3 regions of the Azonexus sp. MM2026_4 genome follow, and region 2 is predicted to be linked to each of the others. Evidence: riboswitches for the same ligand, from Rfam matches in the RefSeq annotation. Region 2 holds a riboswitch; each other region holds the start of a gene.
The links. A riboswitch is a leader RNA that binds a small molecule or an ion and turns the genes downstream of it on or off. The one in region 2 is predicted to bind cobalamin.
Positions count from the first base shown of each region.

Region 1: linked by a shared signal. The riboswitch ahead of AC0KWY_RS00100 (ribonucleoside-diphosphate reductase subunit alpha) and the one ahead of AC0KWY_RS13100 (TonB-dependent receptor domain-containing protein) in region 2 are both predicted to bind cobalamin.
Region 3: linked by a shared signal. The riboswitch ahead of AC0KWY_RS00085 (TonB-dependent receptor domain-containing protein) and the one ahead of AC0KWY_RS13100 (TonB-dependent receptor domain-containing protein) in region 2 are both predicted to bind cobalamin.

Region 1 is NZ_CM148380.1:38,823-46,627, reverse strand. It holds gene AC0KWY_RS00115 (ribonucleotide-diphosphate reductase subunit beta) at 1-140, opposite strand, end outside; gene AC0KWY_RS00110 (adenosylcobinamide amidohydrolase) at 157-1,779, opposite strand; gene AC0KWY_RS00105 (ABC transporter substrate-binding protein) at 1,838-2,647, opposite strand; gene AC0KWY_RS00100 (ribonucleoside-diphosphate reductase subunit alpha) at 2,757-5,522, opposite strand; cobalamin riboswitch at 5,681-5,877, opposite strand; gene AC0KWY_RS00095 (acyl-CoA synthetase) at 6,137-7,774, shown strand.
Region 2 is NZ_CM148380.1:2,768,989-2,776,793, reverse strand. It holds gene dctP (TRAP transporter substrate-binding protein DctP) at 1-405, opposite strand, end outside; gene AC0KWY_RS13130 (GntR family transcriptional regulator) at 599-1,285, shown strand; gene AC0KWY_RS13125 (sulfite exporter TauE/SafE family protein) at 1,292-2,092, opposite strand; gene AC0KWY_RS13120 (EVE domain-containing protein) at 2,089-2,541, opposite strand; RNA gene ssrS (6S RNA) at 2,609-2,788, opposite strand; gene AC0KWY_RS13110 (cell division protein ZapA) at 2,813-3,139, opposite strand; gene AC0KWY_RS13105 (hypothetical protein) at 3,139-3,336, opposite strand; cobalamin riboswitch at 3,451-3,656, shown strand; gene AC0KWY_RS13100 (TonB-dependent receptor domain-containing protein) at 3,762-5,591, shown strand; gene AC0KWY_RS13095 (FecCD family ABC transporter permease) at 5,598-6,575, shown strand; gene AC0KWY_RS13090 (ABC transporter ATP-binding protein) at 6,572-7,345, shown strand; gene cobO (cob(I)yrinic acid a,c-diamide adenosyltransferase) at 7,350-7,805, shown strand, end outside.
Region 3 is NZ_CM148380.1:30,449-38,253, reverse strand. It holds gene AC0KWY_RS00090 (sensor histidine kinase) at 1-1,363, opposite strand, end outside; cobalamin riboswitch at 1,521-1,727, shown strand; gene AC0KWY_RS00085 (TonB-dependent receptor domain-containing protein) at 1,831-3,693, shown strand; gene AC0KWY_RS00080 (DEAD/DEAH box helicase) at 3,730-7,805, opposite strand, start outside.

The DNA of each region.
Region 1 (7,805 bases), 1.9 Mb from region 2:
GCGTTGATCGGCGCCAGCGCGGCGGCGGGCAAAATGCTGCGGTCGACCTCGATTTTTGGCGCAATTTTGGCGTTGACCGCAGGATTTTGCGGTGCGGCAGCGGGGGTTTCCCAGTCGTCGAAGCGGTAGGCAGCATTCATGGCATGAACCTCGTGGTCAGTCGGTGCGGACGGACCGGAAGCGCCGGTGGCGATCCCAGTCCACGTAGAAAATGCCACCCTCGGCGGCGGTGAAGGTGAAGACGCGGCGGCCGTCGATGGCGACGGCGCTCTCGCCGCGCGAGAAGTCGAGTTCCGGTTCCTTGCCGCCGCGATTGACGACGACCAGCGGCAGGCCGGTCTGGCGCGAGCGTTTTTCCCAGACGTCGCCCGGCCCCATGCCTTCGACCGGCGGCCAGTTGGCCGGCGAGAGCAGGATTTGCGCGCCGCGCGCGGCGAGCTGGGCGGCCGGTTCCGGGCGCCAGGCGTCGGCGCAGATCAGGGTGCCGACGCGCAGGCCATCGACCAGGAAAGGCTGCCCTTCCCCGCCGGCCACCGACCAGGCTTCGGCGCCGCCGACCGGGCGCTGCTTGCGGTAGCTGCCGAGCAGCTTGCCGCTGCGGTCGATGACGGCGACGCTGTTGTGCAGTTTCTTGGTTGTCGGGTCGCGCTCGGCAACGCCGACGAAGAGCGCGACGCCGTTGTCGCGGGCGACGGCGGTGAGGCCGTGCAGCCAGTTGCTCGGGAAGGGATGCACCCAGTCGCTGCCGATGCGTTTGGCGAAGTTGTAGCCGGTTTCGGCCAGTTCCGGCGTCACCACCCAGTCGGCGCCGTGGCGCACCGCGTCGCGGATGCCGGCTTCGATGCGGGCGCGGTTGCCGGCGATGTCACCGGGCACCGGGTCGAGATGGAGCAGCGCGATGCGCAGGTCGCTGGCGCGCTTGGCCGGGCCGACCGGGGCATCGCCATAGCGGCGCGCGCCGGGCAGGTAGTAGCCGTTCTGCTTGCCGAGCGCCTCGACCACCGCCGCGTAGGTGGCCTTGCCGATCAGCTCGCCGATGCGGCTGTGGCCGCCGGTGTAGGTGGCGCGCGGCGCGGCGTTGCCGGAAACGACGATGATGCTGTCGGTGCCGGTGCCGGTCGCCTGCACTTCTTTCGTATAGCTGCTCGCCACCTTGAGGTCTTCGAGCGCCGCCGTTTTGCCTTCGGTGACGGTGATCAGCGCGCGGGCGAGCGCTGCGTCGCTCAATTCGATATTGCTCAGCACCAGGATGTTGATGGTGCCGGCCGGCTTCTTCTCGTCGTCCAGACCTTCGATGTAGGCGCCGGCATCGACGCTGGTGCGGATGGCGTTGCTGCGCGCGCCGGCGGTGGCCAGCACGGTCACGGTCAGCGGTCCGTGGGAGCGCGTGACGACGGCGAGGTGGTCCATGTCGGCAGCCGTGGACATCTGCGCGACGGCGGCCGGCGGCAGTTCCAGCTGCGCCGCCAGCGCATCGCGCACACCCAGCGCGTAGCCCTTGCTGTCGCTGCCCAGGCGGTGCCAGAGGAAGGGATGGGCGGCATGGTTGATCGCCGCGCGGGCGCTGAGCATGCCGTCGCTGGTCGACAGCACCCGCCGCTCGCCGGCAAAGCGCACGAGCAGCGTCTTCTCCCACAAGCCGTCGCGCTCGCCACGGCGGACTTCGGCGCTGGCGGCGAGTTCGGCCGGCAGGTCGAGGTCGGCGGCCGGCACGATGGCGGACCGCGCCAGCAGCAAAACAAGCGCCGAACGCAGCAAAAGGGCGAGCAAAGGTTTCATTGCAATCTCTCGTGACACGAAAAGGCGGCAAGCTTAACCCTGGAAACCACCTTCGACCTCAAGCGCCGAACTCGGCCATCGTCCGGCGCAGCTCTTCCAGCCCCTTGAGCAGTTCCGGGCCGGGATGGGTGAAGTACTCGCCGGTGAGCGGCAGGATGGGGATGCCGGGTCTGGCGATGGCCGGGTTGCAACTGCCTGCCTTGTGGTCCTGTAGCGCGAAGAGCAGATCGGGCCGCCGTTCGCTGATCCAGGCCGCGACATCGCCCTGCGGCGTCCGCGGGTTGAAATTGCGTATCTGCTCGTGGTCGGCCACGACGTCGAAGCCGGCGGTGGAAAACACCTCGAACAGCGTGCTGCCGCGCCCGAAGGAATACGGCGCCTCGCCGCAGGCGGACAGGATCAGCACCCGGCGCTGGCGGCCATCGACGCGCGCCGCGGCCTGCCGCCAGTCGCGGGAAAACTGCGCGACGCGGCGCTCGATATCGGCCACCCCGGCCGCTTGCCCGACCTCGCGCAACATGGCCTCGACCCCCGCCATGCCGCGAAAGCCGCCCACCCGAACGGCCCGCGCGCCGGGCGGCGTGGCCGACTCGACGGTTGCCTCGGCGGTCCATTCGGAATAGATGACGACATCGGGCTCGAGATCGGCCATCGCCGCGGCGTCCGGGTCCTTGACGCCGCCGGTATGAGCCAGCGGCAGCCGGTCGTAACGGCTGACGCCGACGATGCAATCGCCCCGCCCCAGCCAGTCCAGCGCCCGGCTGATGTAGGGCGACTGGCTGATGATGCGCGGACAATCGGCCGCCTGGGCGAGATTGGCGAGCAGCGCCAGGGCGAGGGGTAGCCAGGTTTTGAAGGTAGTCTTCATTGGCGGGCCTCGCTGGACAGGTTGTGGCTACGGCCGCTCGCCTTCGCTCGCTTAACCCGGCGCGCCGGGTTAGCCTGCGCCGCAATCCGTCGAATAAGCTTGGCAGCATTCATTGGCAAGCCTCGCACTCCGGATTGTCAATCGAACAGAATTTCGGCGCCTCCTCCTGCACCACCGCATCGTCGCGCCCGCCGGACTTTTCCGCCTGGCTGGCGCCCAGCGTGCGCAGGTAGTAGGTGGTCTTGAGGCCGCGCTTCCAGGCCAGTTTGTAGATTTCGTCGAGTTTCTTGCCGGAGGGCAGCGCCAGGTAGAGGTTGAGCGACTGCGCCTGGTCGATCCATTTCTGGCGCCGCGCCGCGGCTTCGATCAGCCACACCGGGTCGATCTCGAAGGCGGTGGCGTAGCGGGCTTTGAGTTCGTCGGGCACGCGGTCGATGCGGGCGAGCGAGCCGTCGAAATACTTGAGGTCGGCGACCATCACTTCGTCCCACAGGTCGAGCGCCTTGAGGTCGCGCACCAGCGCTTCGTTGACCACGGTGAATTCGCCGGACAGGTTGGATTTGACGTAGAGGTTCTGGTAGGCCGGCTCGATGCTGGCGGAGACGCCGACGATGTTGGAGATGGTCGCGGTCGGCGCGATGGCGACGCAGTTGGAGTTGCGCATGCCGTGGCGGGCGATGCGTTGCTTGAGCGCATCCCAGTCGAGGCGGCTGTCACGGTTGAGTTCGACCGCTTCGCCGCGCCCGGCTTCGAGCAGCGCGATGCTTTCGTGCGGCAGGATGCCGCGATCCCACAGGCTGCCGGTGAAGCTGGAGTAGCGGCCGCGCTCCTTTGCCAGTTCGGTCGACGCCCAGTAGGCCTGGTAGCAGACGGCTTCCATGCTGCGGTCGGCGAATTCGACGGCTTGCGGCGAGGCGTAGGCGATGCCGAGTTGGTACAGGCAATCGGCAAAGCCCATGATGCCCATGCCGACCGGGCGGTGGCGCAGGTTGGCGTTGCGCGCCTTGGGCGTCGCGTAGAAGTTGATGTCGACGACGTTGTCGAGCATGCGCATGGCCGTCTGCACGGTGCGGGCGAGCTTTGCCTGGTCAAGCTGGCCGTCCTTCAGGTGCGCCAGCAGATTGACCGAACCGAGGTTGCACACCGCCGTTTCCGAATCCGAGGTGTTCAGCGTGATTTCGGTGCACAGGTTGCTCGAATGGACGACGCCGACGTGCTGCTGCGGCGAGCGCAGGTTGCAGGCGTCCTTGAAGGTTATCCACGGATGCCCGGTCTCGAACAGCATGGTCAGCATCTTGCGCCACAGTTGCACGGCCGGCACTTTCTTGTGCAGCTTCAACTGGCCGGCGGCAGCCTTGGCTTCGTAGGCTTCATAGGCTTCGACAAAGGCGCGGCCGGATTTTTCGTGCAGGTCGGGGACGTCAACCGGCGAGAACAGCGTCCACTCGCCACCGGCGATCACGCGCTGCATGAACAGGTCGGGAATCCAGTTGGCGGTGTTCATGTCGTGCGTGCGGCGGCGCTCGTCGCCGGTGTTCTTGCGCAGTTCGAGGAATTCCTCGATGTCCAGGTGCCAGGTTTCCAGGTAGGCGCAGACGGCGCCCTTGCGCTTGCCGCCCTGGTTCACGGCGACCGCCGTGTCGTTGACCACCTTCAGGAAGGGAATGACGCCCTGGCTCTGGCCGTTGGTGCCCTTGATCCGGCTGCCCAGCGCGCGCACCGGCGTCCAGTCGTTGCCGAGGCCGCCGGCGTACTTCTGCAACAGCGCGTTTTCCTTGATCGATTGGTAGATGCCGTCGAGGTCGTCGGCCACCGTGGTCAGGTAGCAGGACGACAGTTGCGAATGCAGGGTGCCGCTGTTGAACAGGGTCGGCGTCGAGCACATGAAGTCGAAGCTGGAAATCAGGTCGTAGAACTCGATGGCGCGCGTTTCGCGGTCGATTTCGTTCAAGGCCAGGCCCATCGCCACGCGCATGAAGAAGAGCTGCGGCGTTTCGATGCGGCGGCCGTCGATGTGCAGGAAATAGCGGTCGTAAAGCGTCTGCAGGCCGAGGTAGCCGAACAGCTGGTTGCGCTCGGGCTTCAACGCGGCGGCCAGGCGCTCCAGATCGTAATCGGCCAGGCGCGGGTCGAGCAGTTCGGCGGCGATGCCGCGGGCGATGAATTTCGGGAAATAGCCGGCGTCGACCGCAGGATTTTGCGCCGCCTCGGCGCCGACCGCCTCTTCGTTCAGGCTGGCCAGCAGCAGGCGGGCGGTGGCGTAGTCGTAGCCCGGTTCGCGCTCGATCAGCGTGCGCGCGGCCAGAATCAGCGCCTGCTGGACGTCGGCCAGGGCGACACCGTCGTAGAGGTTGCGCAAGGCGTGGTCGAGGATGCTGCGCGCCGACACCTGCTCGCCCAGCCCGGCGCAGGCGGACTCGCAGCGGCGCAATAGCGCCGCCACGTCGAGCGGCCGGCGTTCGCCGTCCACCGTCACGTGCAGTTGCGGCACGCCCTGCACTTCCGCCAGCGTGGCGCGCTCGCCGGCGCGGCGTTCGCGGTAGAGCACGTAGGCGCGGGCAACGTCGTGTTCGCCGGAGCGCATCAGCGCCAGCTCGACCTGGTCCTGGATGTCCTCGATATGCACCGTACCGCCGTCCGGCAGACGGCGGGTCAGCGAGCGGACGACGGCCTCGGTAAGCTGGGCGACGACTTCGCGCACCCGCGACGAGACGGCGCTCTGGCTGCCCTCGACGGCGAGGAAGGCCTTGGTCATGGCCACCGAGATCTTCTCGGCGTTGAAGCCGACGACGGCGCCGTTGCGGCGGATGACCTGGAGAGCCGCCGTGCTGTGGGCGGAAAGATCGGAAAGACGGGCTAGGACGTTGACGGACACGGCGATTCTCCGGCATGGGGGGCGGAGAACCGGGACAGCGTGCGCCGGGCAAGACGAACGCCGCCGCGGGCAAAACCCGTTGCGACCTGCGACTCACGAACGAAAACCGGCTGCGACACGCTCATACCTTTCGCCAGGGACACCCCGCCCCATCGTTGGTTGGAAGGACGTTGCGGCAGGTCTCCTGGCTCTCGGCTCAACGCTTTCCACCGCCTTCCCGGTACGAAACCAGTGGCAAAGATGGGCAGAAAGCTCGCCGATGACAGTTGCGGGGGCAGCCCCGGATTCAAGGTCACAGACCTTTCACCGGATTCCCTTTTGATCCCTTGCGGGAACCGTCAACGCGGCGAAGTCTAGCTTCGCGTCATTGCCGCGTCAAGGCGCGGACACCATATTTAGTGGCCAGCAAGGAAATTTCCACTAACTGTAGTAACCACTCCCAAAGCCATTACCGACCGCCATTTTACGTAATTTAATTCACAATGATTAACCGCAACAATTCGTTGTTTATTAACCGAATTTTTGCATTGCAACAATCGAGTCTGTTCCGCTATAAATCGCGTTTTACTAATTATTAATTTTTGCCAACCATCAACTCACGCAGGAGACAGCACGTGACCAACCCGTACGCCCATGGCCTCGACAAGAATCCGGCCAACTACATCCCGCTTTCCCCGCTCACCTTCCTCGAACGCTCGGCCTTCATCTACCCGAAGCGAATCTCGGTGATCCAGGGCGAGCAGCGCTACACCTGGAAGGACAGCTACGCGCGCTGTCGCCAGCTCGCCTCGGCGCTGCAGCAGCGCGGCATCGGCAAGGGCGACACGGTGGCGGCGATGCTGCCCAACAGCAACGCCATGTTCGAATGCCATTTCGGCGTGCCGATGAGCGGCGCCGTGCTCAACACGCTGAACACCCGCCTCGACGCCGAAGCGATCGCCTTCATGCTGAGCCACGGCGAAGCCAAGGTGCTGATCACCGACCCGGAATTCTCGCCCGTGATCAAGGACGCCCTGGCCCTGCTCGAAGGACCGAAGCCGCAGGTCATCGACAGCCTCGACCCCGAGTTCACCGGCGGCGAAGCGCTCGGCGAGATCGACTACGAAGCCTTCATCGGCAACGGCGACCCGGAATTCGCCTGGGAACTGCCGGCCGACGAATGGGACCCGATCACCCTCAACTACACCTCGGGCACCACCGGTAACCCGAAGGGCGTCGTCTATCACCATCGCGGCGCCTACCTGAACGCCGCTTCCAACATCATTTCCTGGGGCATGCCGCCGCACTCGGTCTATCTGTGGACACTGCCGATGTTCCACTGCAACGGCTGGTGCTTCCCGTGGACGCTGGCCGCCAATGCCGGCACCAACGTCTGCCTGCGCAAGGTCGATCCGGCGCTGGTCTTCGGCCTGATCAAGGAACACAAGGTGACCCACATGTGCGGCGCACCGATCGTCTACGGCATGCTGATCAACGCCCCGGCCGAACTCAAGGCCGGCATCGAGCAGACGGTCAACGGCCTGATCGCCGGCGCCGCGCCCCCGGCGGCGATCATCGAGGGCGCCCAGAAGATGGGCTTCAACATCACCCACGTCTACGGCCTCACCGAAACCTACGGCCCGGCGTCGGTCTGCGCCAAGCAGCCGGAATGGGAACGCCTGCCGATCGACCTGCAGGCCGCCCGCAACGGCCGCCAGGGCGTGCGCTACCACATGCAGGAAGCGATCGCCGTGCTCGACCCGGTTTCCCTGCAGCCGGTGCCCTGGGACGGCGAGACGATGGGCGAAATCATGTTCCGCGGCAACCTGGTGATGAAGGGCTACCTGAAGAACGAAAAGGCCTCCGAGGAAGCCTTCGCCGGCGGCTGGTTCCACACCGGCGACCTGGCGGTCGTCCATAGCGACGGCTACGTCAAGATCAAGGACCGTTCCAAGGACATCATCATCTCCGGCGGCGAGAACATCTCCTCGCTCGAAGTCGAGGACGTGCTCTACCGCCACCCGGCGGTGATCGCCGCCGCCGTCGTCGCCAAGCCGGACGAGAAATGGGGCGAAGTGCCGGCTGCCTTCATCGAACTGAAGACCGGTGCCGACTGCAGCGAGGCCGACATCATCGAGCACTGCCGCGGCCACCTGGCCCGCTTCAAGGTGCCGAAGCAGGTCGCCTTCGGCGTCCTGCCGAAGACCTCGACCGGCAAGATCCAGAAATACGTCCTCCGCCAGCAGGCGAAATCGGTGCTCGCCATCGAGTGATCCGGCCCGTTCTCCGGCCAGCGAATGGACT
Region 2 (7,805 bases):
GCCAATCTCGGCCTTCTTCCAGCTTACCGCTTGCTCGTAGGAAGTGACGATGCCCGGCATCAGGCCGATATTGGTTTCCGGCACTTCGCCGCCGGCGTAGGACAGCGGAACCAGTGTCATGTCGAGCGCCCCCTTGCGCACCGAACTGAACTGGGCGTTGGTCTTCATCAGCGATGAACCCGGGTAGACCGTGCCTTTCAAGGCACCATTGGTCCGCTTGGCAATCTCGGCACTGAAACGACGGCAGAGGCGGTCGCGGAAGTCACCTTCGGTCGCCGTGCCGCCGGGAAACTGGTGCGAAATCTTGAGTTCACCGGCTGTTTGCGCCCACAGCAGATTGGGAGCGAAAGCCAAAGCTGGCGTAGCAGCCAGGCCTTTAAGGATATTGCGCCGTGTTTCGTTCATGATGTCTCCTCCTGATGAATGAACAAATAACGAAGACGGTGAAACCTCACTGGCTGGCTCCTCCTCGCCTCAGGAAGGCCGCTCTATTGTTTTGTGTTCAAAAATCACCGTCGTGTATACAAGATATCAGAGATTGAATACTGGTCAACTAATTTCGTATAATTCAATCACTGCCAATCGTTGGAGACCAAGCGTGAACAGTCCTGTTGAAATTCCAGCTACCGCACGACAGTCGGAGCGGCTTGGCGAGTTGATCGAAGAGCGCATCGTTACTGGTGTTTACCCGCCTGGTACGCGACTTGACGAGCAAGAACTCGCCGATACCTTCGGCGTCTCACGAACCCCAGTACGCGAAGCGCTGATTCAGCTTTCTTCGGCTGGCTTGATCGAGATTCGTCCTCGGCGCGGCGCCACCGTGCCGGAAGTGGGGGCCGATCGGGTCTGCGAGATGTTCGAGGTGATGGCCGAACTGGAGGCCATGTGCGGGCGCCTGGCCGCCCGGCGGATCACTGCGGGCGAGCAGCTTGCCCTGCAGGAGGCGCATCGTGCCTGCGAAGCGGCGCGCGATGCCGGCATGCCGGATGTCTATTACCAGTTGAATGAGGTATTCCACCAGCGCATCTACGAAGCCAGTCACAACGGCTTTCTGGTGGAGCAGGCGACTGCCCTGCACCGCCGCCTGCGTCCCTACCGGCGGCTGCAACTGCGCGTCAGGAATCGCATGGCGACATCGTTCAACGAGCATCAGGCCATCGTCGATGCCATAGTCAAGGGGGACAGCGACCTCGCCTCGGCACAATTGCGAGCCCACGTGACGGTCCAGGGCGAACGCTTTGCCGACCTTGTCGCTACCTTGCGCGACTTCAAGGCCGGCACTTGATCCGTTTCAGCCGATCAGGCTATGCAGCATCTTGGTGGCGAGCAAGGCGAGAAAACCGCCGAAAGCCCGTTTCAGTTGCTTGACCGGCAATTTGTGCGCCAGTCTGGCACCGACCGGTGCCATCAGGATGCTCATGACGACGATGCCGATGAAGGCGGGCAGATAGATGTAGCCCACCGTGTAATCGGGCAAACCGCTATCGCTCAGACCGGCAACGAGATAGCCGAGCGCCCCGGCGACGGCAATCGGGAAACCCAGCGCTGACGAGGTACCGACGGCGTTGTGGATCGCCACGTTGCAGAACAGCATGAAGGGCACCGAGAGGAAACCGCCGCCGGCGGCAACCAGACTGGAGATGACGCCGATAACGCCCCCGGCGATGAAGCGCCCCCAGCCATTGGGCATCTGGCGATGGGCGTGCGGCTTGAAATCAAGCATCATCTGGATGGACGCGTAATAGACGATAACGACGAAAATCGCCGTCATCGGTCCGGTTGGTACCTGGCCGGCAACCAATGAGCCGCCGAAGGTGCCGAGTACCAAGCCGGGTGCCATCGTCCGAACGATGTCCCAGCGCACGGCGCCGTGCGCATGATGGGCGCGCATGCTCGAAATCGACGTGAACATAATGGTCGCCATCGAGGTGCCAAGCGCCAGATGCATCACGTGCGCGGGCGGGAAATCCTGGGCGACGAACAGCATGTACATGAAAGGCACCAGCGTCAGTCCTCCGCCAACGCCGAACAGGCCGGCGACAAAGCCGCCAAAAATTCCCAGCAGAGGATAAGTGAGCCACCAAAGCGTCATGTATCGGTTTCCAGCAAGCGGTTAATGAAGATCCATTCGGCCGTCGTCACCGGCGTGATCGACAGCCGGTTGCCGCGCGCCAGCACGCGCATGCCGGCCAGTTCCGGATGGCGGCGCAGCTCGCCGAGGCCGAGCAGCCGGGAGCGGCTGACGAAACGCACGTCGCGCAGCCACCAGCGCGGCTGTTCGTGTGTCGATTTCGGGTCGTGATACTTGTCGGTGGCGGAAAACTGGGTCGGGTCCGGATAGCTGTCCGAGCAGATTTCGCAAATGCCGGCGATGCCCGGTTCGGCACAGCCGGAATGGTAGAAGAAGGCGAGGTCGCCGGGCTGCATGGCGTCGCGCATGAAGTTGCGCGCCTGGTAGTTGCGCACGCCGGTCCACGGAAAGGCGCGTTGCGGCGCGGCCGCCAGATCGTCGATCGAAACCTCGTCCGGTTCCGATTTCATCAGCCAGTACTGCATCTTCCGGTCACAAAATGAAAACAGGTGGCAGACCAGCTGCCACCTGTCAAAAAAAGCCCCCGCGAGTGCCGTCAGGCCGGCATCCTGAACCTGGGTTCAGAGTGGCTGCTTCCCTTCCGCATCAGGCACGTTCGACGAAGAGCGCGCACAACAGCGGGTTTCTGGTCCGCAACCGATGCCAATCAGCATTGGTTCAAGGAATATATGGCCTTAACAAACACCGCAGGGGACACTCGGCGGGCCACCCCGCAACCGGTCAGAAGTCCAGTTGCTGCTGGGGTGCCAGCACGGCATCCAACCGTGCTCCCATGACTTCGATTCTACGCTTCGTTTCCGGCGACGCAACCGTTTCTTGGTTGTCTTCCGGCACGGGCTGGCCGAGGTGCTCGTGGGCGATGTTGAGCGCCGCCATCACCGCCACGCGTTCGGCGATGGTGCTGCGCGTGCGCTGGGCGATGTCGCGCATCTTGCCGTCGACCATGTTGACCGCCGCCAGCAGGGCATCGCGTTCTTCGGGCAGGCAGGCAACGCGGTACTCGCGGCCCATGATCTTGACGTCGAGAAAATTCTGCTCGCCGCTCATCAGGCATCCTCGGGAATCTGTTCGATCAGGCCTTCGAGGCGTTCGCGGGCGGCCGTCATGGTCGACCGCAAATGCAGGCGTTCCGCTTCGGCAGCGGCGATCTGGTTCTTCAAGACTTCGTTTTCGGCGCGCAACTGGTGCACCAGGGCGACGACCTGATCGATCTTGGCTTCGAGCGCTTCGAGTTCGCTATTCATGGGCCGCACTATAGAGGGATAAATGTAGTCCGGTCAAGGACTAAGCGGCTATTTTCAAAGTGATTTATTGCTTTGGCGCCGGGGCGTGGCTCGCGCTGCTCGGAGCGGCGATGTAGAATGCGCGGCTTGTCAGGTGCCGTACTCGGAATTCATTCCATACGGTTAAACGGGAAAGCGGTGCGTCTCCAACGAGACCAAGCCGCTGCTGCCCCCGCAACGGTAAGCAAGTGCGGGCGTATCACGAAGCCACTGGGGAAACCTGGGAAGGCGATGCGTCAAGACTTGCGAGCCCGGATACCGGCCTGCCATGCCTCACGGAAATGCCACGGGGTGGTGGCGCCGGTTTCTCGACCTGCGCTCCGCCCGTGCGTTTCCTTTTCAACGCATTCCGGCATGCGGGGACGCCTGCCGGGAAAGGGAAAACCATGTCCATCCGTTTCCGGCCCCTGCTCGGCCTGGTACCGGCCGCTTTCGTCGCGGCCGCTGGCGGCGCTGAATCCGTCAGCCTCGACGATGTCGTCGTCACTGCCACCCGCCAAGCCATGCGTGCCGACGAAGTCCTCACCGATACGACCGTCCTCGAGCGCGCCGAGATCGAGGCCGCCGGCCATTCCAGCCTGGAACAGATCCTCGCCGCGCAACCCGGCATCCAGATGGCGGCCAACGGCAGTCCGGGCGCAGCGTCCTACTTGTACGTCCGCGGCGCCAATCCCAAACACGTCCTGCTGCTGATCGACGGCATGCGCGTCGGCTCGGCAACTTCCGGCGAGCCGACCTGGTCGCGCATCCCGGCGGCGCAGATCGAGCGCATCGAGATCGTCCGCGGGCCGGCGTCGTCGCTCTACGGCAGCGATGCGATCGGCGGCGTGGTCCAGGTATTTACCCGGCGTGGCAGCGGGCCGCTGCAGTTCTCGGTGGCGGCCGGCGGCGGCAGCGACGGCGCCCGCTCGGCCAGCGCCGGGTTGGCCGGCAGCCAGAGCGGCTGGCGCTACGCGCTGAATCTGAGCGAAGACGCGAGCGACGGCTTCAACAGCAAGCCGAAGGACCCGAAAGCCAATCCCGACCGCGACGGTTTCCGCAACCGGGCGGCCGCCGGCAGCCTCGGCTACCAGTTCGCGCCCGGCCACGAACTCGGCCTGACTGTCCTGCATGCTGAGGGGCGCAGTCGCTACGACGGTTCCGGCGCCAAGGTGAACTGGGTCAATAGCACGCGCAACGGCGCGGCCAGTCTGGTCCTGCAGAACGCCCTGAGCGCGCAATGGACCAGTCGCCTCAGCGTCGGCCGCAGCATCGACGATTCCAGCAACCTCAAGGACGGTATCCGTAACAGCCGTTTCAACACCGAACAGCGGCAATACGCCTGGCAGCACGACATTCAGGGCAGCCTCGGCAATTTCCTGGTCGGTGTCGAGCGTCTCGAACAACAGATCGACACCAGCGGCAACTATGCCCGCGACGAGCGCCGCAACGACGCCGTCCAGCTCGGCTGGAACCGCGGCTTCGGCGCGCACCGGCTGCAGGCGTCGGTTCGCCACGACGACGATTCGCTGTTCGGCGACAAGACTTCCGGCTCGCTCGCCTACGGCTACCGCTTCTCGCCCAACTGGCGGGCCAGCCTGAGTGCCGGCACCGCCTTCAAGGCGCCGACCTTCAACGAACTCTACTATCCGGCGAGCGGCAGCTACGTCGGCAACCCGGACCTGCGCCCGGAGTCGTCGCGCAACCGCGAAGCGGCGCTGCATTACGAAACCGGTGCCCAGCATGTCTCGCTGACCTGGTACCTCAACCGGATCGAGGACATGATCGTGTGGACCAAGGTCGGCGCGCTGAATCAGCCGACCAACGTCGAAAACGCACGCATCGAGGGAACGACGCTCGCCTGGCAGGGGCGACTGGCCGGCTTCGACCTGCAGGCCAGCCACGACTGGCTGGACGCCGCAGACCGCAGCAACCACCGCCAGTTGCCGCGTCGGGCCCGGCACACGGTAGCGGCGGCGGTGGCGCGCAGCGTTGGCGACTGGGACTGGCGGGTCGAGCTGACGGCAAGCGGCAAGCGCTACGAGTACAAATCGAATGCGCGCGTCGGCCTGAGCGGCTACACTCTCGCCAACCTTTACGCCGCCTACCGTTTTTCGCCGGACTGGGCCGTCTTCGCCCGCATCAACAACCTGTTCGACCGCGACTACACGCTCGCCGACGGTTATGCGACGGCGGGACGCAACGCCTTCATCGGCATCCGCTACAGTCCGAAGTAAGTCCGCATGCCGACCCGTCGCCGCGCTTTCCTGATCCTTTCCTCGCTCGCCCTGCTTAGCCTGGCGAGTTTTGCGCTGGCGCTGGCGGCCGGCAGCCTGCGCGTGGCGCCGGGGGAAATCGTCGCCGCGCTGTTTGGCCAGGGCGAAGGGGCCGGCGACGTGGTCGTCCAGTTGCGCCTGCCGCGCGCCCTCGCCGGCTTTGCCTGCGGTGGCCTGCTGGCGCTGGCCGGCGCGCTGATGCAGGTGCTGCTGCGCAATCCGCTGGCCGATCCCTATGTGCTGGGGATTTCCGGTGGTGCCGGAGTCGGCGCGATGTTCGCGATGCTGCTCGGGTTGCCGCTGCTGGCTGTCGACGGACTGGCCTTTGCCGGCGCTTTCGGCGCCATGTTCCTGGTTTTCGGGCTGGCGCACGGCGACGGCAGCTGGACGCAGACCCGCCTGCTGCTCACCGGCGTCATCGTCGCTGCCGGCTGCGGCGCGCTGATCGCGCTGATGCTGTCGATTGCCGAAGAGAGCAAGCTGCACGGCATGCTGTTCTGGCTGATGGGCGACCTCGGCCAGACCTTCACCTGGTGGCCGCCGCTGCTGGTCCTGGCGCTGGCGCTGCTGGCGGCCATGCCCTTCGCCCGCGAACTCAACCTGCTGTCGCGCGGCCTGATGCAGGCGCAGGCGCTGGGGGTGGCGATCGACCGCCTGCGCGTCGCCATCTACCTGCTCGCCTCGCTGGCCACCGCCGCTTCGGTGACCACCGCCGGCTCGATCGGCTTCGTCGGGCTGGTCGTGCCGCATCTGGTGCGGCTGGCGCTCGGCAACGACCAGCGCCTGCTGCTGCCGGCCTCGGTGCTGGCTGGCGGTTCGCTGCTGGTCTTCGCCGACACCGCGGCGCGCACCGTGATCGCCCCGCAGCAGTTGCCGGTCGGCGTCCTCACCGCGCTGATCGGCGTGCCGGTCTTCCTCTTCCTGCTGTCGAGGCAGCCGAAGTGAGCGCCCCCTTGCTCGAAGCTCGGCAGCTCAGCGTCGATATCGGCGGCAAGACCGTTGTCGACCGCCTGAACCTGAGCCTGCAGCCGGGCGAAAGCCTGGCCATCCTCGGTCGCAACGGGGCCGGCAAGTCGACGCTGCTGTCCACGCTGGCCGGACTGCGCCCGCCGCAAGCCGGCGCCGTGTTGCTCGACGGCGAGGACTGCGCTTTGCTGCCGCCACGCCAGGCGGCCTTGCGCCGAGCCTGGCTCGGCCAGTTCCAGAACGATCCGTTCGGTTCGACCGTGCTCGAAACCGCGCTCACCGGCCGCCATCCCCACCTCGGCCGCTGGGACTGGGAGTCGAAGCGCGACGCCGAACTGGCGCGCGGTGCGCTGCAGGCGCTCGGCCTGGCCGGCATGGAAGCGCGCCAGGTGCACACGCTGTCCGGCGGCGAACGCCAGCGCCTGGCGATCGCCACCCTGCTCACCCAGGCGGCGCCGCTCTACCTGCTCGACGAACCGCTGTCGCACCTTGACCTCAACCACCAGATGGCGGTCCTCGAACTGTTCGCCGGCACCGCCCGCGACTGCGGCGCCGCTGTCGTCATGGTCCTGCATGACCCGGCGCTGGCCCACCGCTTCTGCGACCGGGCGCTGCTGGTTTACGGCGACGGCCGTTGCGAGCAGGGCGCGGTCGACGCGATCCTCACCGCGGAAACGCTGTCCGGACTCTACGGCTACGGGCTGCGGCAGATCGAAGACCACGGCCAGCGCTGTTTCATTCCGGAGTAAGCCCATGACGATCAGCCACGAACAACGCATGCAGAAGAAAAAGGCCGTGATCGACGGCAAGATCGACGCCGCCCAACAGGAACGCGGCGTGCTGGTGATCAACACCGGCAACGGCAAGGGCAAGTCCTCGGCCGCCTTCGGCGTCGTCGCCCGGGCGCTCGGCCACGGCTTCAAGGTCGGCGTCGTCCAGTTCGTCAAGGGGCGCTCGGACACCGGCGAGGAAGCCTTCTTCCGCCAGCAGCCGAACGTCGCCTGGCACGTCGGCGGCGAAGGCTTCACCTGGGAAACCCAGGACAAGGAGCGCGACGCCCAGGCCGCCCAGGCCGCCTGGGAAGTCGCCTGCCGTCACCTGCAAAATCCGGAGATCGGCCTCGTCGTCCTCGACGAAATGACCTACGCCTTCAAGTACGGCTGGCTCGACCTCGACGCGGTGATCGCCAAACTGCGTTCGCGCCCGGCG
Region 3 (7,805 bases), 1.9 Mb from region 2:
GTTCGAGCACGGCGGCGATGCTGCCGGTCAGCTTCTGGCAGGCCGCCGCGATCTTGTCCAGGCGCTCGGACTGCTTCACCGACAAGGGTTCGCGCCGCAACAGGGGAATCATGCCGAGAATGTGGTTGAGCGGCGTCCGCATCTCGTGGCTCATGTTGGCCAGGAAAGCGTTCTTCGCCACGTTGGCCACCTCCACCGCCTCCTTGGCCTCGGTCAGGGCGGCCATCGCCATGCGGCGGCCACGGGCGACGTGCAGCAACAGGCCGACCAGCAGGGTTTCCAGCACCAGCAGCCCGATCACGCCGACAATCTGCCAACGATAGGTTGCCCAGAGCGAAACGGGCCGATTGATGATCACGGCGCCGGCTGGCAGATCGTCCTCGCTGACGCCAAAACGCTGCATCACCGGATAATCGAAGATATCCTGGGTCGGCGTGGTCATGACGACGGGAATGCTGTCGGCCGGTGTCCCGTCGAGAATGCGTAGCGCCATGCCGGCCATCGTCCGCCCCTGCTCGGCGGCCGTGATGATGTGACCGCCCAGGGCGCCGGCATTGAGATGGAAGTCCCAGAACGTATAGGCGGGAAACGGACTGCCGGCGGTGATCCGGCTACCGTTCTCGGCCGGCGACAGGGCGCGGCCGCCCCCCTTGTCGCTCACCTGGCCGATCAGGAACAACAGGCTATCGGCGGGTAGCGCGGCGAGACGCCGGTGAACTTCCTCGATCGATGCATCCTTGAGCACGACGACATCGAAGCGCTTGCGCAGCTCGGGAAACACCGTTTGTTCGGCCACCTCGCCGATCCGCCTGCTGCTGGCGTCCGCCGTGGAAACGACGAAAGCCAGCGTGCGCACCCGCGGATGCACCCCGAGCGCCATGGCAACGGCATCGCCAATGGCGATTTCCTCGTTCACCCCAGTGATGTTGGCAACCCCCTCGGCCACCTCCGGGCGGAAATTGTTGTAGCCCCCGAAAACGATCGGCTGCTGCGGAAACAGGCGGGCACGATGACGGATCGCGAAATCGAAGGCGGCATTGTCGGCGACCACCACCACGTCGGGCGGGTATTCGGCGTACTTGACCGCCATCGCCTGCGCCAACGGCTCGATCTGCGCGCCGTAAGCGAAACGGCGGCTATCGAGATACTCGACGGAAAGCTCGATCTTCCTGCCGGAAGCAGCGAGGCGCGCCCGGAAAGCGTCCTCGATGCCGTCGCTCCAGGAATAGCCGCGATGGTAGGAATTGATGAAGAGGATGCGTGCCTCCGGCGTTCCCGCCGCGTTCGCGGCGCAACCCGCCATTCCCGCCAGCAAGACGAGGATGACGACGCACGAACGCAGGATGGCGGGAAGACCAGGCATGAGTTTGCTGAGTGATCAACGCTGAAAGGCATCATAGCGCACGATCCCGGACCTTTGTTTGCCGCCTTCCGTCTCACGTCGGCAGAATTGCAACGGTCGCGACAAGACCTTCGCCGGTTCCGCCCGCCCACCCGGACCAGGCGCCCCCGGCTCCGCTATAATCACGCCCGTTTCAGGTGCCGTGCGCGATATTCCTCGCCACGGTGAAACGGGAAAGCGGTGCGCCTCCGACGAGGCAATTCCGCTGCTGCCCCCGCAACGGTAAGCAAGTGCGGGCGCGCCATCGAGCCACTGGGTTTCCCCCCGGGAAGGCGGCGCGTCAAGACTTGCGAGCCCGGAGACCGGCCTGTGACGCAAGCGAAAGGACCACGGGGTGGTGGCGCCGGCTGATCCAGCCCAGTTTCCCCGTGCACTTTCTTTTCATCGCACACCGGCATGCGGGGACGCCTGCCGGCCAGGGGAAAATCATGCAAATCCGCCTCAAGCCCAGCGCAGCCCTTTTGCTGCCGCTCTTTGCCGGCAGCGCGCCGGCTGCCGCCGACCTCGGTACCGTTGTCGTCACCGCCACCCGTCAGGAAAACCGTGTCGCCGAAGTGCTCGCCGACGTTAGCGTCATCGACCGCGCGGAAATCGAACGCAGCGGCCAGGACACCGTCACCGAGCTGCTCGCCCGTCAGCCCGGCATCCAGACCGCGAGCAACGGCGGTCCCGGCACCACGACCAGCTTCTACCTGCGCGGCAGCAACTCGAACCAGACCAAGGTGCTGGTCGACGGCATCGCCATCAACTCGGCCGACCTCTCGGGCTCGCCGCTGCGCTTCCTGGCGCTGGCCAATATCGAGCGCATCGAGATCCTGCGCGGCCCGGCGGCCACGCTCTATGGCGCCGACGCTCTGGGCGGCGTGATCCACATCATCACCCGGCGCGGCGCGCCGGGCCTGCGCGCCGATGGCTACGTCGGCTACGGCAGCGACCATACCCGCGAGACCAGTGCCGGCGTCAGCGGCGGCGACGAACACTGGCGTTTCCGCGTCGAAGCCAACCACCGCGCCAGCGACGGCTTTTCGGCGCAGCGCCATGCCAGCAACCGCGACGCCGACGACGACGCCTACCGCAACACCGGCGGCAGTGCCGCGCTCTCCTTCATTCCCGCCGCCGGCCACGAGATCGGCGGCATCTGGCGGCGCAACGAGGGCCTCGTCCATTACGACAGCGGCAACCAGCCGGCGACCGGCAACTACGACGACCGCGCCCGCTTCACCACCGAGCAATGGCAGTTGTTCAGCCGCAACCGCCTGAGCGATGTCTGGACCAGCCGCCTGCAGTACGGCGAAGCCGAGGACCGCCAGAAATCCTATTACTGGGACGCCTGGGCCTGGCCGTTGCCGGTCGAGACGATCACCCGGCAGAACACGCGCAACCGGCAATTGAGCTGGCAGAACGACCTGACGCTGCCGCTCGGCAAGCTGCTGCTGGCGGCCGAACGCCAGGAGCAGGAAATCAGCCCCGACACCGGTTTTGCCCAGCGCCCGAAGGTCGACAACGACTCCGTCCTCGCCGGCTGGACCGCCAGCCTCGGCGACCATAGCTGGCAGCTCAACGCCCGCCGCGACGATCATTCCGAATTCGGTGGCGAAACCACCTGGGGCGTCGCCTACGGCTACCGCCTGAGCCGCGAACTGCGCGCCCACGCCAGCTACGGCACCGCCTTCAAGGCGCCGTCGGTGTACCAGTTGTTCATGACCTCGCCCTGGGGCAACGGCAATCCCGACCTCAAGCCGGAGAAATCGCGCAATCGCGAGATCGGGCTGAGTTGGGACAACGGCGTGCACGCACTGAGCGCCACCTGGTACCACAACCGGGTCAGCAACCTGATCGACTGGGTTTCCGATCCGGTCACCTGGATCGGCACCTACGAGAACGTCGACAAGGCCCGCCTCGAAGGCGCGACGCTGACCTACGCCGGCCGCTTCGGGCAATGGAACCTGCGCGCCAGCTACGACTGGCTGGATGCGAAGAACACCAGCAACGGTTTCGAACTGGGCCGGCGCGCCCGCGACAAGGCGATGCTCGGCGTCAGCCGCAACTGGGGGCCGCTCGAAACCGGCGTCGAAGTGCTGGGTGTCGGCAAGCGCTACAACACCAATACCGAAACCGGGCGCATGGGCGGCTACGGTCTGGTCAACCTGACCGCGCGTTACGCGATCACCGGCGAACTGGCGGTCGAGGCGCGCCTGAACAACCTGTTCGACAAGAAGTACGAAACCGCGCTCGGCTACAACACGCCCGGCATGAACGCCTTCGTCGGCCTGCGCTACAGCCCGAAGTAAGGAAACCGGCGGCGGGATTCCCGCCGCCCCCGCCCCCTACTCGCCCCGGATCAGCGCCACCAAGTCTTCCGTCGACGGCAGCGTTAACGCGTCACCCTCGTCGAGGATGCTGTCGGCCAGCGCCCGCTTGTCGTGGTGCAGGTTGACGATGCGTTCCTCGATGCTGCCCTTGCTGACCAGACGATAGACGGTGACCGGCCGGAGCTGGCCGATGCGGTGGGCGCGGCCCATCGCCTGGTCCTCGGCGGCCGGGTTCCACCAGGGGTCGGTGATCACCACGTAGTCGGCGGCGGTCAGGTTGAGGCCGAAGCCGCCGGCTTTCAGGCTGATCAGGAAGAGGTCGCTGTCGCCGGCCTGGAAGGCGGCGACGCGCTTGCTACGTTCGGCGGCCGGCGTCGCGCCGTCCAGGTACTGGTAGCTGATGCCGGCGGCGTCGAGCGGCGCGCGCAGGATCTGCAGGAAATCGACGAACTGGCTGAAGACCAGGGTCTTGTGCCCGTTGGCGGTGAGTTCGGCGGCCAGTTCGGCGAAGGCCTGCACCTTGGCGCCGACGATGCCGAATTCCGGGCTGACCAGGCGCGGATCGCAGGCGGCGCGGCGCAGTTTGGTCAGTTGCGCCAGGATGTTGAAACGCGCCTGCCCGGCCTGGGCATCGAGCGTCCCGACCTCGTCGATCGCTTGTCGGCGCAGCGCTTCGTAGTGCGCCGCCTCGGCGGACTCCGGAGCGACCGAGAGGATCAACTCGGTACGCGGCGGCAAATCCTGCAGCACCTGCGCCTTGGTGCGGCGCAGGACGAAGGGACCGATCAGGCGTTTCAGGACGTGCTGGGCGTCGCGGTCGCGGTTGCGTTCGATGGGCCCGGCGAAGCGTTCGTTGAAGCGGCCGCTGCTGCCGAGCAGGCCGGGGTTGGCGAAGCGCATGATCGACCACAGTTCGGCCAGCCGGTTTTCCACCGGCGTTCCCGAGAGGGCCAGACGGAAATCGGCCGGCAGTTCGAAGACCGCCTGCGAACGCTTGGTCGCCGCGTTCTTGATCGCCTGCGCCTCGTCGGCGACGACGGTGTGCCATGAACGGCCGGCAAAGCGTTCCTGGGCCAGTTGCAGCAGCGTGTAGGAGACGATCAGCACGTCCTGCGGGCCGGCTCCGTCGATCAACTGCTCGCGTTCGCTGTCGCCGGCCTCGCTGTAGATGCGAGTGTTCAGGCTGGGCGCGAAGCGCAGCGCCTCGGCCAGCCAGTTGCCGCACACCGAGGTCGGCGCGATGACCAGGGTGGCGCCGCCCGCTGCCCGTTCGAGCATGACGGCGAGCGCCTGCAGGGTCTTGCCCAGCCCCATGTCGTCGGCCAGGCAGCCGCCCATGCCGGCGGCGGCGAGGCGCATCGCCCACTGATAGCCTTCTTCCTGGTAAGGACGCAGCTCGGCCTGCAGGGATTTCGGCAGCTTCGGCAGGATGTTCTGGGCGGCGCGCAGGCGGTCGATCGCCTGGCGGAAATCGGCGCCGGCCTCCAGCCCGGTGCCGTCGAGCACGTCGTCGAGCCAGGCGGCGGCGATTTGCGGGACCTTGCTGCCGTGCTTGTCGACTTCGCCGACCGCCGCCAGGTCGAGCAGTTTCTGTTTCAGCGAGCGAGTCAGCGCCGCATAGACGCCGTCGCCGATCGGGATGAAGCGGCTCCGTCCGCGGGCGGCGGCAAGCAAGCTTTCCAACTGGACGACGAGGCCTTCATCGAGCGCGGCCTGGCCGGCGACGCGGAACCAGTCGCGCTCCTTGTTGACGGTGATGCCGAGCTTGCCGGGATCGACGCTGATGACGCGGACGCTCTTGCCCTTCGGCCAATCGACGGCGGCGATGCCGGCTTGCCCCGGCAGCCCCTCGACCAGCCCGAGCGCCTGCTCCGGGTCTTCGATCAGCCACTCGCCGGCCGCGGGATCGCCGATCTCTTCAAGGTAAGGAAAAGCGTCGAGCAGACTTTCGAGATGTTTCCTTTCCGCCGCCAGGTCCCGCTCGGCGCCCAGGGTTTCGCCGCCGATCGCCGCCATCAGCCGGACCCGGCCGCTGCCCACCGGCAAGCGCGGCCCCTCGGCGCCGAAGGGAGCGGCGACCAGACGCAACGACAGCGCTTCGCCGACCGGCGCCAGTTCCGCCCGCAGGCGCGTTTCCGCCGCGATCTGCCGCGAAGCCTGCGCCGCATCGGCCTGCACCTGGAAATGCCCGGCCAGCGCCTGCAAGGTCTTGTCTAGTTCGGCCTGCGCCCCCTCGGCCTTCGCCGGCACCGCGAAGCGCCCGGACACCAGTTGCGCGGCGCGTTTTTGCGCCGCCGTGTAGCGCACCAGCCGGACGCGCTGCGCGCCGTCCGGCAACAAGGTGATCAGGCGCAGCGCCTCGGCGTCGCGTTTGGCTTCCGCATCCAGGTAATAGCTGTCGGTATCCTCCGCGCGCAGGGGCGGGTTGATGCGCATGACGATCTTCTCGCCCTGGCGGACAGCTTCGAACTCGGGCGGCGTTTCGACCAGATCGACCAACTGCCCCGGCGCTTTTTCCAGGGCCACCGCCGGGTGGCCGACCAGGGCGCCAATCGCAGCGGCCAGATCGATATTGAAACGCTTGGCGTAATAGCGATCGGCGCGCAGGCAGCGGGCGACGCGGGCGTCGGCCGGCGGCAGCGCCTGATTGGCCGCCAGGCGGCCGAGCGGCAGCGCCTTCGGCGTGCTCCAGCCGCGGCTGCCGCGTTTCTGCTCAAGGGGCTTGATGTCGAGCAATTCGCCCTGCTTGCCGATGCTCAAGGTCCACAGGATGCGGGTCTTTTCGGCGTCGTCCTTGCCCTTGGCGGCGGCGGCGCCGTCGCCCGCCAGCGCCTGGAGGGCGCCGAGCACTTCGCGCCAGCGCTCGCCCTTGCCGGCGACAAAGAATCCCGCCGGCGGCTCGTCGCCGCCAAGCACGGCTTCGGCGGCGTCCAGCATCGCGAGCAGGCGCTTGAATCCGCACTCCTGCAGACGGCGGCGCAGACCGTCGAAAACCAGCGCCTTCTTGTTGCCGGCCTTGGCCACGCCCAGCGCCTCCGTGCCGACCCAGGCGGCCAGCATGACCTTCCAGAAAAGTACCAGAAAATATTGCTCGTAGCCGTTGTCCTGCAGCGAAAACGCGCCCGGCACCAGGGGCGCGTTGCCCAGTCGGGCGTCGATGGCATTGACCCAGCGCCCCCAATCGTCGTGCGCGCTGGGCGTTCGCGTGCCGGCTTCGCCGACGCAGAATTTGCGCGCCAGTTCGAGTTGCTTCGGACTCCCTTGCGCCAGCAGGGCGAGTGGGTAAAGCCAGGCGACCGAGTCCGGAAATACCCGTTTGCGCACCCCCATCTCGGTCTGACCGCGCTTGAGGGCAAGCTCGAAGGCCTGTTGCCCGCCCGCCCATTGGCCATCGGCAATCAGCTTCGCCGCCCGCAGGACATCGCAACCGGCACCGTCGATACCGTGCAGCGCCTGCTCGAGCAAGGCCGTATCGCCGCGCTGCAGCGCGAGATCGGCGAGCGCCATGCGCAGGTGGGGAGCCAGGCTATCCGGCCGGGACTGCAATCGCGCATAGGCCCAGTTGACGACCGGCAGGAAAGCACTCGACCAAAGCTTGCTGAGCGAAATGACCGCCCGGTTGGCCATTTCGGATTGCCAGTAGGGATCGAGGCGTTCGAAACTCTCGCCATCAAAGGGCAATAGAACCGCCTCCGCCGCCAGTTGCCACCAGCTCTGCTCCTCGTTGAGCACATTGGCCAGCGGCGCGATCTCTTCCCGCCCGCCCCCCGCCAACAGCATGGCGCGCAGCAGGGCAATGCTGCCAAACGGTTTGCCACGAAAGCTGTTGAACCACGGCCGGCGCAAATCGAATTGATGGACGCGGCAGACCAGTTCGACCACTCGCCGCGCTCCCTTGAGTTCGAGCAGTTGCCGGTAGAGCGGAACGCGCAGGGAATCGACCAGCCGGAAATAACCGGGGCGTTGCGCGTTTTCGTCAAGCAACTGGCGCTGATTCAGTTCCTGGAACGCCGTCCTGACCTGATCGCCGGTGAAATTGCGTCCGGCCGCATTCTTGAACTCCAGCAGCGACAGCAGCTCATGGACCTGGG